DNA from 2 places in the Micrococcus porci genome. Region 1 is predicted to be linked to the other one. Evidence: predicted binding sites of a transcription regulator. Region 1 holds the regulator's gene; the other holds the start of a gene.

Region 1 (7,188 bases):
CTGGGCACCTTCGAGCTGACCGGCATCGCCCCCGCCCCGCGCGGCATGCCGCAGATCGAGGTCACCTTCGACATCGACGCGAACGGCATCGTGCACGTCTCCGCGAAGGACAAGGGCACCGGCACCGAGCAGTCGATGACCATCACGGGCGGCTCCTCGCTGTCCAAGGAGGACATCGACCGCATGGTGAAGGACGCCGAGTCCCACGCCGAGGAGGACAAGGCCCGCCGCGAGGCCGCCGAGCGCCGCAACCAGGCCGAGCAGTCCGCGTACTCCGTGGACAAGCTGCTCGCCGACAACGCGGACAAGCTGCCCGAGGACGTCACGACCGAGGTCCAGGCCGACGTCGACGCCCTGAAGGCCGCCCTGGAGAAGCAGGACAACGACGACGAGGTCAAGGCCGCGTTCGAGAAGCTCCAGGCCTCCCAGGTCAAGATCGGCGAGGCGCTGTACGCCCAGCAGTCGGCCGAGGGCGCCCAGCCCGACGCCGAGTCCGGCTCCGCGCAGGCCGACGAGGACATCGTCGACGCCGAGGTCGTCGAGGACGAGGACGAGAAGAAGAACTGACCCGTCCGATCGGGTCCGGCGCTGACCGGGCCCCGGCGGCACCGGCGGGCCGGCCACGAGGGCACCACCCGCGTGGCCGGCCCGCCGTCCTCTCCCGCACCTCCCACGCCGCGCCCGCCGCGGCCCGTGACGAAAGGACCCCAGCATGAGCGAGAACCAGAACGAGACCCCCAGCCCGGAGGAGCCGGTCATCCGCGACCGCCGGCGCATCGACCCGGAGACCGGCCAGGCCCGCACCCCGGGCGCCGGCGAGGACACCGTGCCCGCGCAGGAGCAGGGTCAGGCGCCCCAGGACTCCGGCGACGCCCTGTCCCAGGCCGAGCAGATCCTCGACGAGGCCGGCGCGGCCGCCGAGGCGGAGGCCCTCCCGGCCGCCGGCTCCGACCGCGAGGCCGAGCTGCTCGAGGACCTGCGCCGCCTGCAGGCCGAGTACGTGAACTACAAGCGGCGCGTGGACCGCGATCGCGACGTCGCCAAGGAGCAGGGCGTGCTCAAGGCCGTCACCGCGCTCCTGCCGGTGCTCGACGACCTCGACGCCGCCCGCGCGGCCGGCGACCTCGAGGACGGCCCGTTCGCGGCCATCGCCGCGAAGCTCATGACCGCGCTCGAGGGCCTCGGACTGGAGCGCGAGGACCAGGAGGCGCTGGCCGGCGTCGAGTTCGACCCAGTCCGCCACGAGGCCGTCATGCGCCAGCCCCACGCCGAGGTCCCCGCGGACCACGTGGTGCAGGTCTTCCGCAACGGCTACGCCCGGGACGGCCGCGTGCTGCGCGCCGCCCAGGTGATGGTCTCCGCCGGCCAGGACTGACCGGCCAGGACGGGCGGATCCCGGGGCGCCGCACGACGCGGCGCCCCGGGCCCGGACCGCCACGCACGACGACAGCAGACACGAACGGAGAGGAGGCACCATGGCCTCGCAGGATTGGCTCGAGAAGGACTTCTATCAGGTCCTGGGGGTGTCGAAGGACGCCTCCGAGTCCGACATCAAGAAGGCGTACCGCACGCTCGCGCGCAAGCACCACCCGGACCAGAACCCCGGGGATGCGGCGGCGGAGCAGAGGTTCAAGGAGATCTCGGAGGCGTACGACGTCCTGAGCGACCCGAAGGACCGCCAGGAGTACGACGCGATCCGCTCCATGGGCGGCGGGGCCCGGTTCGGGGCCCCGGGCGGCTTCGGCGGGGCGGGAGGCGGTGCGGGGGCCGGCGGCTTCGAGGACGTCTTCGGCGGCATGTTCGGCGGGGGCGGCGGTTCGCGCACCTTCCGCACCGGGGGCGCCCAGGGCGGCCCCGACCTGTCCGACCTCCTCGGCGCCTTCACCGGCGGCGGCGCGGGCGGCTTCGGCGGGGGCCAGGGCTTCGGCGGGGGCGGCTTCGGCCAGCCCGCGCCCACGAAGGGCGCCGACCGCACCGCCACCACCACGATCTCCTTCCGCGGTGCGGTGGAGGGCACCACGGTGTCCCTGCGCGCGGCGGACGGGGAGACCGTGGACGTGCGCATCCCCAAGGGCGTCAAGGACGGGCAGAAGGTGCGCGCCCGCGGCAAGGGCTCTCCGGGCACGGCCGGGCGCGGCGACCTGATCGTCACCGTCCAGGTCCGAGAGCACCCGTTCTTCCAGCGCGACGGCGACGACCTGCGCATCACCGTGCCCGTGACCTTCGCGGAGGCGGCCCTGGGCGCCACCGTCGAGGTGCCCACGCTGGACCGGCCCGTCAAGGTCAAGGTCCCGGCCGGATCCCAGTCCGGCCGGGTGCTGCGCCTCAAGGGGCGCGGCGTGGCCGGCGCCAAGCACACCGGCGACCTGCTGGTGGAGCTGCAGGTGGCCGTGCCCGCCGAACTCTCCGCCGAGGCGCGCGGCGCCGTGGAGGCCTACGCGGCGGCCACCGCGGGCGACGACGTCCGGGAGGGCCTGGCCGGGAAGGCGCAGTGGTGAGCGGCGTCGCCGGCGAGCATCCGACCGGAGCCGGGCGCCTGCGCGGGACCGCCGGCCGCCCGGGGCGCCACGACCCGGTGTTCGTGATCTCCGTCGCGGCCGAGATGGCGGGGATGCACCCGCAGACCCTGCGCCAGTACGACCGGCTGGGCCTGGTGGTGCCCCAGCGCCAGGGCGGGCGTCATCGCCGCTACTCCGCGGCCGACGTCGAGCACCTGCGCGCCGTCCAGCGGCTCTCCCGCGAAGGCGTGTCCCTCGAGGGGATCCGCAGGATCCTCGACCTGCAGCGCGAGGTGGAGCGGCTGCAGGACACCGTGGTGGAGCTGGCGTCCCAGGTCGACCGCCTGCACAGCGCCTCCGCGCTCGCCCGCGTGTTCTCCGTGGGCCTGGCCGGGGACGTCTCCGCCCGGTACGCCGCCCCCGCCGCCCACCGTGCGGCGGAGGCCGTGCAGGGGCAGCGCCGACCCGGCGAGGGCGCGACCCGATCCGCGGCACGCGGCGGCCTCCTGCGCGCGCTGCCCGCCGGCCGGGCCGCCGCCCCCCGCGGCCTCACCCGCCTGCCCGCGCCGCGGGACTGAGCGTGGACCTGCCGGAGCAGGCGCGCGCGGCGGCCGCCCGGCTCGACGCCGACCGCGCGCGCGCCCGGGACGGGCGGCTCTCCGCCCGACAGCTCGCCGCCCTCGACGGGGCTGAGCACGCCCTGCGGCGGGACTCGATGGACGCTGCGATCCCGGAGCGGGTCCTCGTCGACTGGGACCTCGACGCCCCCGACGGCCCGGTCGCGGCCGTCGCCGTGGGCGAGCTCGAGCGGCCGACCCACCTGACCTGGCAGGTCTCCGGCATGGGGATCGCCGCCTCCACAGCCGCGTGGGGCAGCGCCCGCGAGGCCGGGCAGCTGCTCCTGGCCCAGCGCGCGGCCGGCGCCCCGCGCCCGTGCGTGGTCGCCTGGCTCGGCTACCCGGCCCCGCCGTGGTGGCGCACCCTCGACGACGGCCTGGCCCGCCGCGGCGGAGCCCGCCTGGCCGAGGCCGTGCGCGAGACGCGCCCCGGGCCGTCGCACGGGGCCGGGACGGCCGTGCACACGGCGATCGAGGCGCACTCCTACGGCACGCTCGTCGCGACCCACGCCCTCGAGGGACTCGCCGCGGGGGACCCCCCGCTGACCGTCGACGCCCTCGCACTCAGCGGGGCGCTGGGCCTGCCCCGCCGCCTGGCCGGTCGGCTCGAGGCCCTCGGCCTCGCCGCGGGGCGCGTGTTCGAGGCCCGGGCGCCCGGGGACCGGCTCGCGTGGCTCGGGCGGACCCTGGCGGGCCGTGCGCCCTGGCCGGAGGCGGTGGCGCTGCCGGTGGCCGCGGACCCCGCCGCCGGACTGGCCGGGGTGCGCGGGCACAACACGGCCCGCTGGCGTCCGGAGGACGGCGACGACGGCGCCCCCCGCGGCTACCGAGACCCCGGCTCCGTGACGCTCGCGGCCCTGGCCCGGGTCACGGCAGGCCTGCCGGTCGCCGGCGGCGGGCCGCGATCGGGTCAGCGTCGGGCGTAGGCCAGGTCGAAGACCAGGCGGCCGGCGCGCAGGGCCTTGCCCTCGAACTGCGTGAGGGGACGGCCCTCGAATCGGGGTGCCCAGCCGCCGTCGTGGTCGACGGGGTCCTCCGCCAGGGACGCCTCCACGGCCTCGCCGAGGCCGGCGCGCTCGGGCAGCTCCGACGCGGGACGGGCCGGGTCGAACCCGGCGGGGAGGGGCTGCGCGCCGACCTCCAGCTCGCGGCCCTCCCGGCGCACGCGCGTCAGCGGGGACTCCTCGCCCGCCGCGCGGCCCGGGTGCAGGTTGACGAAGTCGGGGTGGGACTCCATGACCTCGCGCATCTGCACGGCATACCCGGACCAGTCCGTGGCCAGGCGGAGGACGCCGCCCGGGGCCAGCACGCGGGCCACCCGGTCCGCGAAGGCCGCGTTCACGAGGCGCCGCTTGTGGTGGCGCTTCTTGTGCCAGGGGTCGGGGAAGAACACCCAGACCTCCTGGGCGGACCCGGCCGGCAGCAGGTGGTCCAGCAGTTCGGGGGCGTTGGCCTCCACGGCCCGCACGTTCTCCAGCCCGCGGGACTCGACCTGGGCCATGAGCGCGGCCAGCCCGGGCAGGTAGACCTCCACGGACAGCACGTTCCAGTCGGGGTGGTCCGCGGCGCCCTGCGCGGTGGACTCGCCCAGCCCCGAGCCGATGTCCACCAGCAGCGGGGCGTGCCGGCCGAAGGCGGCGTCCCAGTCCAGGTGCGCGTCGGGGGCCACGGACGTGGCCGCCCGGTGGCGCGGCACGTCCACCAGCACCGTCTCCGCCATGCGGTCCCACACGGCCTGGCGGCCCGTGGTCATGCGGGCCCCGCGGCGGACGAAGGACACCGGCTCCCGGCGGATCAGCTCCGGGTCCTTCTCCCGGTCGTGGTCGCGCTCGTGGGCGTTCTCCGGGCCGCCGGTCACGGGTGCATGCCGCGGCGGACGGTGGTGCCGGGGGTGACGCCGCCGGTGATGGTGTCCACGGTGACGAACGTGTAGCCCTGGGAGCGGAGGTACGCGATCACGGCGGGGACGGCGTCGACGGAGGTGGCGTGGATGTCGTGCATGAGCACGATCCCGCCCGGGGTCGCCCCCTGCTGCACGGCGGCCAGGGTCTTGGCCGGGTTCCTGTGCTCCCAGTCCCGGGTGTCCACCGTCCAGGTCACGTTGCCCGCGGCGGGCAGGCCGCCGAAGGTGGAGAGCACGGACTCGTTCAGTGCGCCGTAGGGGGCGCGGACCGTGCTCGGTCGCCCGCCGGCCGCCCGGATCGCGGCGTCGGAGCGGGTGATCTGGGAGGCGATCTGGGCGGGGGAGAGCGTGGTCAGGTTCGGGTGGTCGTAGGAGTGGTTGCCCACCTGGTGGCCCTCGGCGGTCATCCGCTTCACGAGGGACGGGTTGATCTCCGCGCTGTGGCCGACCAGGTAGAAGGTCGCCGGCACGCGCTCGGCGGAGAGGATGTCCAGCAGGCGGGCCGTCGAGCGGCCGGGGCCGTCGTCGAAGGTCAGGGCGATGCACTTGACGGCGCGGCAGTCCACGCCGGCGTGGGGCACGGGGGCGGTGTGGGCCGGGGCCGTGGCGGCCGGGGCGGAGGAGGCCGATGCGGAGGCGGACGCGGAGGGCGTGCGGGTGGCGGCCGACGACGACGCGGACGGGGCCTGCGTCGTAGACGGGGCCTGCGAGGCGGAGGGGGCCGCGGGGTGGGCGGGGGCGACGTGGACGGGGTCCGCCTTCTCCACCACGGGGGCCGTGGAGGAGACGGCCACCGGGGTGTCCGCCGGGGCGACACCCGTCGTCGGCCCGCCGAGGTCGGCCTCGACCGGCGCCGCGGCGTGAACCGGCGCGGCGCTGGGCTTGGCGGTGGGGGCGGCCGGGGACCACGTCGAGCGGGGCGCGCTCGCTGAGCTCGAGCCGGCGGCGGACGGCGTGCCCGCTGCGGACGGGGACCAGGATCCGGACCCGTCGGTCGGCGACGGGGCACCTGCGGACGTCGACGCGCCGAGGGAGGACGACGCGGCGGCCGAGGACTCGGAGGCCGAGGCGGCGGAGGACGACGCCTCGTCCGCCTCGTCGGAGGACGCGGACGCCGTCGAGGACGGGCTCGTCGAGGCGGCGGCGGAGGAGGACGAGGAGGCGGGCGCGGGGCTCCCGGCTGCGGGCTGCTGCTCCGCGCCTCCGCACGCCGTGAGGGCGAGGGCGAGGGCGGCCAGGCCGGCGGTGAGACGGAGGCGGGGGTGGGAAGGCATGACGGGACGCTCCTGGGTGCTCTGGGGTGCCCGTCCTGGACCGCGCGCCGCGCAGGAGGGCCTCGTCCATCCTGCCAGGTCCCTCCGCCCCGACCGGTCACCGGAGGGTCACGATGCGGCCACGATGCGGACACGGCCGCGGCGCAGCCCGGGGGAGGGCGGCGCCGCGCGCCTCAGGCGGCCGGGGTGGGGGTGACCGGGTCCGTCGAGCCGCCCGTCGCCGGCAGCGGCCCGGAGGCCGTGGCGGTGCCGGTCACGTCGGCAGGCGTGGAGGGCGACGACGCCGTCGGGGCCGGGGAGGCCGTGTCCGTGGGCGCTGGGGCCGGGTCGGAGGACGGAGCGGGCTCCGACGTCGTCGGATCGGCCGACGGGGAGGGCTCTGTGGGCGCGACGGTGGTCGGCGAGGGGGCGGGGGTGCCGCCGGTGGGAGCGGGTGCCGGCCCTGAGGGCGTCGCGGAGGACGTCGTCGGGGCGGGCATCGGAAGCGGGGCGGGGGCGGGGGCGCCGGTGCCCGTCGGCGCGGGCGCCGCGGAGGAGGAGGTCGGCGCCGGCCCGGCGTCGCCGCGGGTCGCGGACGGGGACGCACCGGGGGCGGACGCGCCGGTCCCCTGTGATCCGGTGCCCTGTGACCCGGTGTGCTGTGACCCGGTGTCCTGTGGGGCCGTGCCCGGGGACCCGCCGCCCTGGGACGCCGTGCCCGGCGTGCCGGGGGCCGGGGCACCGGGCAGCCCGGGCGCCGGCGGGACGGAGCCCTGACCGGGGGCGGACGTCGTCGCGCCGTCGGAGGAGGGCTGCCCCGGCGCAGGCACGGCGGCGTCGCCGCCCTCGGAGGCGGGCGCCGCGGAGGGGCGCTCCGGGAGCACGAGGGCCTCCGGGCTGCGGGCCGCGTCCTGGGC
Region 2 (7,188 bases), 250 kb from region 1:
GCGGTCCAGGCCAGCAGGTTCACGATCGGCAGCCACAGCGGGTCCGCGGCGGCGGGTTCCGTTCCCATCGGCGCCCTCTCTCCCTCCATCTGCGGCCACCGGGCGAGGGCGCCGGCCCCGTACACCGGAGTGAAGCGCCCGATGTCCAGCATGATCCCCGAGAGCGGGACGAAGAGGTTCCCGAGGAAGCCGAACACCACCAGGATGCCCGACGCCGCGGACACGGCGGCCTCCGAACGGAAGAGCAGGGCGGCCGCCAGGCCGAACAGGGCGAACGGCAGCGAGGACACCAGGGCGAGGGCGCCCGTCGTGAGCCAGCGCAGCGGGCCGTCGAGCTCCGCGCCCGTGAGCGCGCCCGCGGCGAGCACGGCGAGCACAGGCAGGGCGGCCATGGCCAGGGCCACGAGGCACTTGCCGGCGAGGTAGGCGCCCGGGGTGAGCGCGGTCAGGGAGAGCTGGCGGCCCCAGCCGGACTGGCGCTCGACGGCGGCCGAGCCGGCGATCGAGGTGGTGGCCATGACCGCCCCGTACACGGCCATGCCGGTCATGGTGTACGCGGACGCGTTCCCGTGGCCGACGGGGAGGTCTCCCCAGTCGGAGAGCGCGCCGAACATGAGGTAGAGCGCCACGGGGAGGACGACGATGAAGAACGAGCCCTCGATCATCCGCACGTTGCGGACAAACTCGCGGCGTGCATAGCCGAACAGGCGGCCGGGGGCGGTGGTGGTCGTGCTCATGCGAGGGACTCCTGCGGCTCGGAGGGTGCCGACTGGCCGGCGTCGGTCAGGGAGAGGAACACGTCGTCGAGGGAGGCGTGGGTGATCGCCAGGTCCTCGACGAGGCGCTCGTTCAGCAGGTGGCGGGCGACGTCGTCGCCGGTGACCCGGCCCCCGGCGGGGACGCGCACGCGCAGGCGGCCGGGGGAGAGGTGCTGTGGTTCGAGCTGGACGGCGTCCCGCGGCAGGCCCAGGGCGGCGGCGAGGCGGGCGGGCGCGTCCGGATCGCCTCCGCCGCCGGCCCAGCGGCCCGTGAGGGTGACGGACCCGCCGGTGGCGAGCTCGGCGGGCGTGCCGTCCGCGTGGATCCGGCCCTCGCGCATCAGGACGATCCGATCCGCGAAGTCCTCGGCCTCGGGGAGGAAGTGGGTGGCGAACACGATGGTGCGGCCCCGGTCCGCCTCGGCGTGCATGGTGTCCCAGAAGTCGTGGCGGGCGCGGACGTCCATGCCCGCGGTGGGCTCGTCCAGGATCAGCAGCTCGGGGTCGGTGAGCAGGGCCAGGGCGAAGCGCAGCCGCTGGCGCTCGCCGCCGGAGCATTTCTTCACTCGGCGGCCGGCCAGCCCGGTGAGGCCGGCGCGCTCGAGGGCGGCGGACACGCCGATGTGGCGGCGGTGGCAGCCGGCCACCATGGCCACGGTCTCGCGGACGCTCAGGTCCTCCAGCAGGCCGCCTGTCTGCAGCACTGCGCCCACCCGGCCCTGGCGGACGGCGGCGACGGGGTCGGAGCCGAGGATGCGGACCGTGCCGTCCGAGGGCGGGCTGAAGCCCAGGGCCATGTCCAGCAGCGTGGTCTTGCCGGCGCCGTTGGGCCCGAGGAGGGCGAGGACTTCGCCGGCGGGGACGGTGAGGTCCACGCCGTCCACGGCCCGGACCGGTCCGAAGCGGCGGGTGAGTCCCCGGGTTGCGAGTGCGGGTGCGTTGCTCATGGCTCCAGCCTCGCCGCGGGGCGCGCCCCGCGGGAGCGGCAGACGTCAGGAATGCGCCATGACGAATGTCATGGGTGGGGCCGAGCCGCAGCGTGCGGGCTGTCCCTCAGAAAGTTGAGCGGAGTTCACGCAGATTTCTGGAATAGGTTCGCTGGGCGTGCTGTTGTGGTGATCAGACGCCGCGGTGTCAGCGGCGCCCACCCGACTCCCGAGGAGAGTGAACCGACATGGCCCGTCCCATCGATCCGTTCCGTGAGATGGAGCGTCCCTTCCGTGAGATGGAGCGCCTGGTGAACGGTCTGACGACCCGCGCGACCGGCACCGCGTCCATGCCCATGAACCTGTACCGCGAGGGCGACGCCTTCGTCGCCGAGGTCGAGCTGCCGGGCGTGGACCCGGCGTCGATCGACGTGGACGTCGAGGAGCGCACCCTGACCATCCGCGCCGAGCGCAAGGAGGCCGCCGCCTCCGAGGGCCGCCAGTGGCTGACCCGGGAGCGCTCGTCCGGCACGTTCGCCCGCCAGCTGACCCTGGGCCAGGGCCTGGCCCTGGACCGCATCGAGGCCGACTACCGCGACGGCGTGCTCGTGCTGAGCATCCCCGTGGCCGAGCAGGCCAAGCCGCGCAAGATCCAGGTGAAGCACTCCGCCGCCGACCAGGTGGAGGGCCAGGAGGTCGCCGGCCAGGAGTCCGTGCAGGACTCCGCCGCGGTCGAGGCCCCGCAGCAGCCCTCGGGCGAGTGACCGCCTGAGCCGCTGATCGGCTGAACCGACGACGCCGGCGCCGCACCTCCGCGTGGGGGTGCGGCGCCGTCGTCGTGTCCGGGCGCCCCGGTAGAGTGGCTCCGTGGCTTTGACTATCGGATTCGTGGGACTGCCCAACGTGGGCAAGTCGACCCTGTTCAACGCGCTGACGCGCCAGACCGTGCTCGCGGCGAACTACCCGTTCGCGACGATCGAGCCGAACGTGGGCGTGGTGAACCTGCCGGACGAGCGGCTGCCCCAGCTGGCCGAGATCTTCGGCTCCGAGCGCATCCTGCCGGCCACGGTGTCCTTCGTGGACATCGCGGGCATCGTGAAGGGCGCCTCCGAGGGGGAGGGCCTGGGCAACCAGTTCCTGGCGAACATCCGCGAGGCCCACGCGATCGCCCAGGTGGTGCGCGCGTTCGACGACGGCGACGTCGTCCACGTGGACGGCAAGGTGGACCCGGCCTCGGACATGGAGACCATCAACACCGAGCTGATCATCGCCGACATGCAGACCGTGGAGAAGGCGATCCCGCGCGTCGAGAAGGAGGTCAAGGGCAAGAAGAAGGAGCCCGCCGACCTCGAGGCGCTCAAGGCCGCGCTCGCGGTGCTGGAGCGGGGCGAGACGATCTTCGCGGCGAAGGACAAGGACAAGCTGGACATGGACCGGCTGCGCGAGCTGAGCCTGCTCACCGCCAAGCCGTTCATCTACGTGTTCAACTCGGACGAGGGTGTGCTGGGGGACGAGGCCAAGCAGCAGGAGCTGCGTGATCTGGTGGCCCCCGCCGACGCTGTGTTCCTGGACGCCAAGCTCGAGTCCGACCTCGTGGAGCTCTCTGAGGAGGAGGCCGCCGAGATGTTGGAGATGGCCGGGCAGGACGAGTCCGGGCTGGACCAGCTGGCCCGCGTGGGCTTCTCCACCCTCGGCCTGCAGACGTACCTGACGGCCGGGCCGAAGGAGACGCGTGCCTGGACCATCCCGGTCGGCGCGACGGCGCCCGAGGCCGCGGGCGTGATCCACACCGACTTCCAGCGCGGGTTCATCAAGGCAGAGATCGTGAGTTTCGATGACCTGATCGCTGCCGGCTCGATGAACGATGCCAAGGCCGCCGGCAAGGTGCGCATGGAGGGCAAGGACTACGTGATGAAGGACGGCGACGTGGTGGAGTTCCGGTTCAACGTGTGATGTTACAAGCTATCTTTGAGCCACTGTACATCTAGTTAAAAAGAATCGACGTCTTGTGACTGAATCCTCACTTCAAAATCAGGTCAATCGATGGCGGATGCAAGCGTCCTCTATTGGCGATCTCAAGTGCGGCAAAGAGCAACTCTTCCCGAGAACCGTGGAACTGGTGGCTCTGCTTGATGCCGAGGCTCCGGTATCGCAAGACAGCGCTCCCTCATTGCAAGAAGATACAGCAGGACGCACGTGGCGTGAGTACTTGTCGGGACTTCGGTCCATGGGATTCGTCAGCATCCAGGACGGGCTGATTTCGCTTTCGCCGGCTGGACAAAAGTTTTCAAGGGACCCGTCTCGAGACCGGCTCGCAGATCAATTTGCTAATAGAATTAGACTGTTCGCAGAAGCCCTGGCGGTCCTCTCTGAAGGCCCCAAGACTATCAATGAGATTAACGAGCATCTTGTCCAGTCCTATAGCCTCAGTACGTGGAAAACCGTAGCGAATACACGTACGCGTATGACCTGGCTCGAAGTCCTTGGATATGTTGAATGGCTCAGCGGAAATAAGTTGCAAGTGACCGGAGAAGGCATTGATGCACTCGCCCGCTGGGAGCTGGTCACCCCCGAGGCAATCCAGTTGCGCGAGGAAGAACCCGCCGTGGCAAACATTCCTCCCGCGCCCGCGTCGATCGAGGCTTTACTGGATAAACTCACTCGAGATCCGCGGGCCCATGAATCGCGAAACACATACAACATTTGGGTTCCGAGCCCGGCGTCTAGCCCGAATAAGATTGCGAACATGCGTATATGTATCGAGGCTACGGCTGAGCCGATAGAGAAAGAGGATCTTCTCTCATTTATCGCTGATACCTTCGGGCTGAAACGAAGCAGTGTCGAGTCAATGATGCCTTTCATGCGCGCCGCTGGTCTTATCCAGGAAATTCGTCGTGGTGTGTACTCGGCGACACCTGCCGCCCGTGCCTGGCTGGAGACGGGTTCTGATTTGGACTATGTCCGGATCATTCACGCGCACATGAGGTATGTCGGCGAGATTTTAAGGGTGGCAGCCCCTGAAGCTCTGCGATCAGAAGTATATGCCCAGGGGTCCCAGTACGGCATGAACCGAGACAAGGTTCGATGGATCCTCAATTTCCTGGTTGAGGCTGGCCTGATTGTCGACATTAGCTGGTCGACCATTGCATCAACGGCCCTCGGCAAGGCCTTCGCAGCTTCTCTTCCCCTTGCTCCCCCGAACGCCGATGAACCGCTCAATCCGGCAAGTCAGTCATCCTTCGCTGGGCTTGAAGACGATTCTGCGGAAGGAATCACGGATAGTAATTCTGAATCTCTTTTGATCGCACAGCACTTGCGTCGATATGCGGTCGATCCGTTTGCGGAGGGTGTCGCCTCTGGGGCGGCATTTGAAAATGCAATTGAGGCTGCGTTCGGGGCTCTGGGATTTCGTTCGCAGAGGATAAGTGGTTCTGGTGACACTGACGTACTGGTTCAGTGGTATGACGAAGATGGTCAGCTATGTACGGCTATAATCGATGCAAAATCCAGTGCAAGTGGGTCCATTTCTCACACCAATGTGAGTGATGTGGCCATCGCGTCTCATAAGGAGAAGCACTCGGCAGACCGCGTTGCCATTGTTGCCCCGGGGTTTTCGGGGGAAACCATTCGTGCCACTGGTGCCAAGAGGGGCTGGGCACTTCTTACGGCAGATGACCTGGCTGGCGTTCTAGAAACCGCCGTGGATTTAGGCCTGACGCCCGTCGAGACCTCGATAATGTTTGACTCTAGTGACGGGTTCTCTCGGCTGACTGAATTGATTGACGGTCGGAAAAGGCAGTTGGATTTGATTTCCCTCGTTGTCGCTCGATTGTGGAGCGAAAGTGAGAATGATGAGCCTTTTTCCCCGCGAGATATATCTCTTGTGGAGCGCAAGTCGGATCTTGAGCCGACCGTGGACGAACTAGTAGGTGTGGTCTCCAGGCTGAATGCACTCGACTCTCGAGTGCTGCGTACCGTCGAGGCTTCTTCCGATCCAAAACACGAGACGTATCGCGTAGGGGATGTCCAGGCCGTCGCGCGTCAGTTGAGGGCCATTGCTCGCGCCCTCGAATTTGGTCTCGACCCTAAGCGCCAATAGTATCGCGTGTTTCTCGCTGGTGCCGGAGATGCTGTTCCTGATTGGAGCGAATCTCGCGGTTCCTGATCGAATCCGGCCTTTTGGGTGCCATTATTCCTGTCTGCAATTTTAAGGCGTTGTTCGTTGGTACCTGTCTAGTTTGTGCATGCACTCTCCCGCGCGAAGGCAGAGACGTTTTTAAGGCCGCCATTCTTATCGCTTCCGACTTGGTGCCGGGCGCGGCCTGCGCAAGCTCTTCAAGTCGCTGGACCTGACGGTCGCGCCGGGGGCGTCGTCCGCGGGGTGGGGCCAACGGCGCGGGCAAGTCCACGCTGCTGCGCATCCTCGGCGGGGACCTCGCCCCGCAGTCCGGCACCGTGTCCCTCGCCCCGGCGGACGCCTTCATCGGCTGGCTGCCGCAGGAGCACGAGCGCGTGCCGGGGGAGACGGTGGCCGGGTACATCGCCCGCTTTACCGGCCGTCTAAAGGCTGAACTAGTGAAGAACATATGAAACGCCGCAAGGGAGTCGGCTCGGCTTGAGCCACGTGATTGGCGTCGGACGCGGTGATGGTCGATCTTCCCCACCCCTCGCCCTTATGGCCTCTCCACCTCAGAACAACGCCCAAGGCACGGCCGACGCCCGGCTGCTTGGAGCGGGAAACCATCCGTTGTCGAGCAACCGAGCGCAGTGTTCCGTGGGGGCGTCGATCCCGTCGCTACGGAGCTGCTCCGCTAGCCCCGCCCCAGCTCGCCCTCGTGTCCCTTACGAACGCGCCCCGCGCCGTCGCGTTCGTTGTTGACGATCACGTCGAACACTGCCATGCGGCGCAGCCCCGCCGAGTCCTCGTGGGCCAGGACCAGCCGATTCCCGCCCTCGTCCTCACCCTCTTCACCGTGTGAGCCCGGCGGGGGAGCAGGCCATCACCAGCCGCCCGATGTCGCGGGCGGTCGCGGTCAGGTCCTCTGCTGTACGACGGATCGCTGTTGCCAGGTCCTGGGGGCCGCGGCCAATGGGCACGATCGCGGTGATGCCCTCGTCGTAGAGGATGTCCGCGTCCTGTCCCACGGAGCCGGCGAGGACGATCACCGGGATCGCACGGCCTGCTGCGCGCACGGCCTGGGCCACGCCGATCGGCACTTTCCCGGCCAAGGACTGGCCGTCGATGCGCCCCTCGCCGGTGATGACGAGGTCAGCGGTCTTCACGAGGTCGTGGAAACCCGCCGTCTCGAGGACGACGTCGATACCCGGCTTCAAGGTGGCCCCGATGAAGGCATGCAGGCCACCGGCCAGACCCCCCGCCGCTCCCGCACCGGGGAGCGCATCGATCGCGACCCCGAGGTCTCGCTCGACGATGCCCGCGAGATGGACCAGTCCGGTGTCCAGGCTCGCCACTGATGCAGGATCCGCCCCCTTCTGGGGGCCGA

The links. The regulator HspR, encoded in region 1, represses chaperone genes until heat shock. The targets are predictions, from matches to a motif close to AAGTTGAGTCNNNNNGACTCAACTT.
Region 2: a site for HspR is predicted at 1,817-1,841, ahead of KW076_RS05920 (Hsp20/alpha crystallin family protein). Genes of this name have one in related genera too.

Annotation. Positions count from the first base shown of each region.
Region 1 covers NZ_CP083691.1:967,359-974,546, forward strand. The annotation lists gene dnaK (molecular chaperone DnaK) at 1-567, shown strand, start outside; gene KW076_RS04645 (nucleotide exchange factor GrpE) at 713-1,375, shown strand; gene KW076_RS04650 (DnaJ C-terminal domain-containing protein) at 1,476-2,498, shown strand; gene KW076_RS04655 (heat shock protein transcriptional repressor HspR) at 2,603-3,076, shown strand; gene KW076_RS04660 (alpha/beta hydrolase) at 3,079-4,041, shown strand; gene trmB (tRNA (guanosine(46)-N7)-methyltransferase TrmB) at 4,026-4,973, opposite strand; gene KW076_RS04670 (polysaccharide deacetylase family protein) at 4,970-6,292, opposite strand; gene KW076_RS04675 (hypothetical protein) at 6,466-7,188, opposite strand, start outside.
Region 2 covers NZ_CP083691.1:1,222,146-1,229,333, forward strand. The annotation lists gene KW076_RS05910 (ABC transporter permease) at 1-737, opposite strand, end outside; gene KW076_RS05915 (ABC transporter ATP-binding protein) at 734-1,705, opposite strand; gene KW076_RS05920 (Hsp20/alpha crystallin family protein) at 1,933-2,448, shown strand; gene ychF (redox-regulated ATPase YchF) at 2,552-3,637, shown strand; gene KW076_RS05930 (restriction endonuclease) at 3,912-5,783, shown strand; partial or broken gene KW076_RS05935 (ATP-binding cassette domain-containing protein) at 6,007-6,253, shown strand; gene KW076_RS05940 (glycerate kinase family protein) at 6,653-7,188, opposite strand, start outside.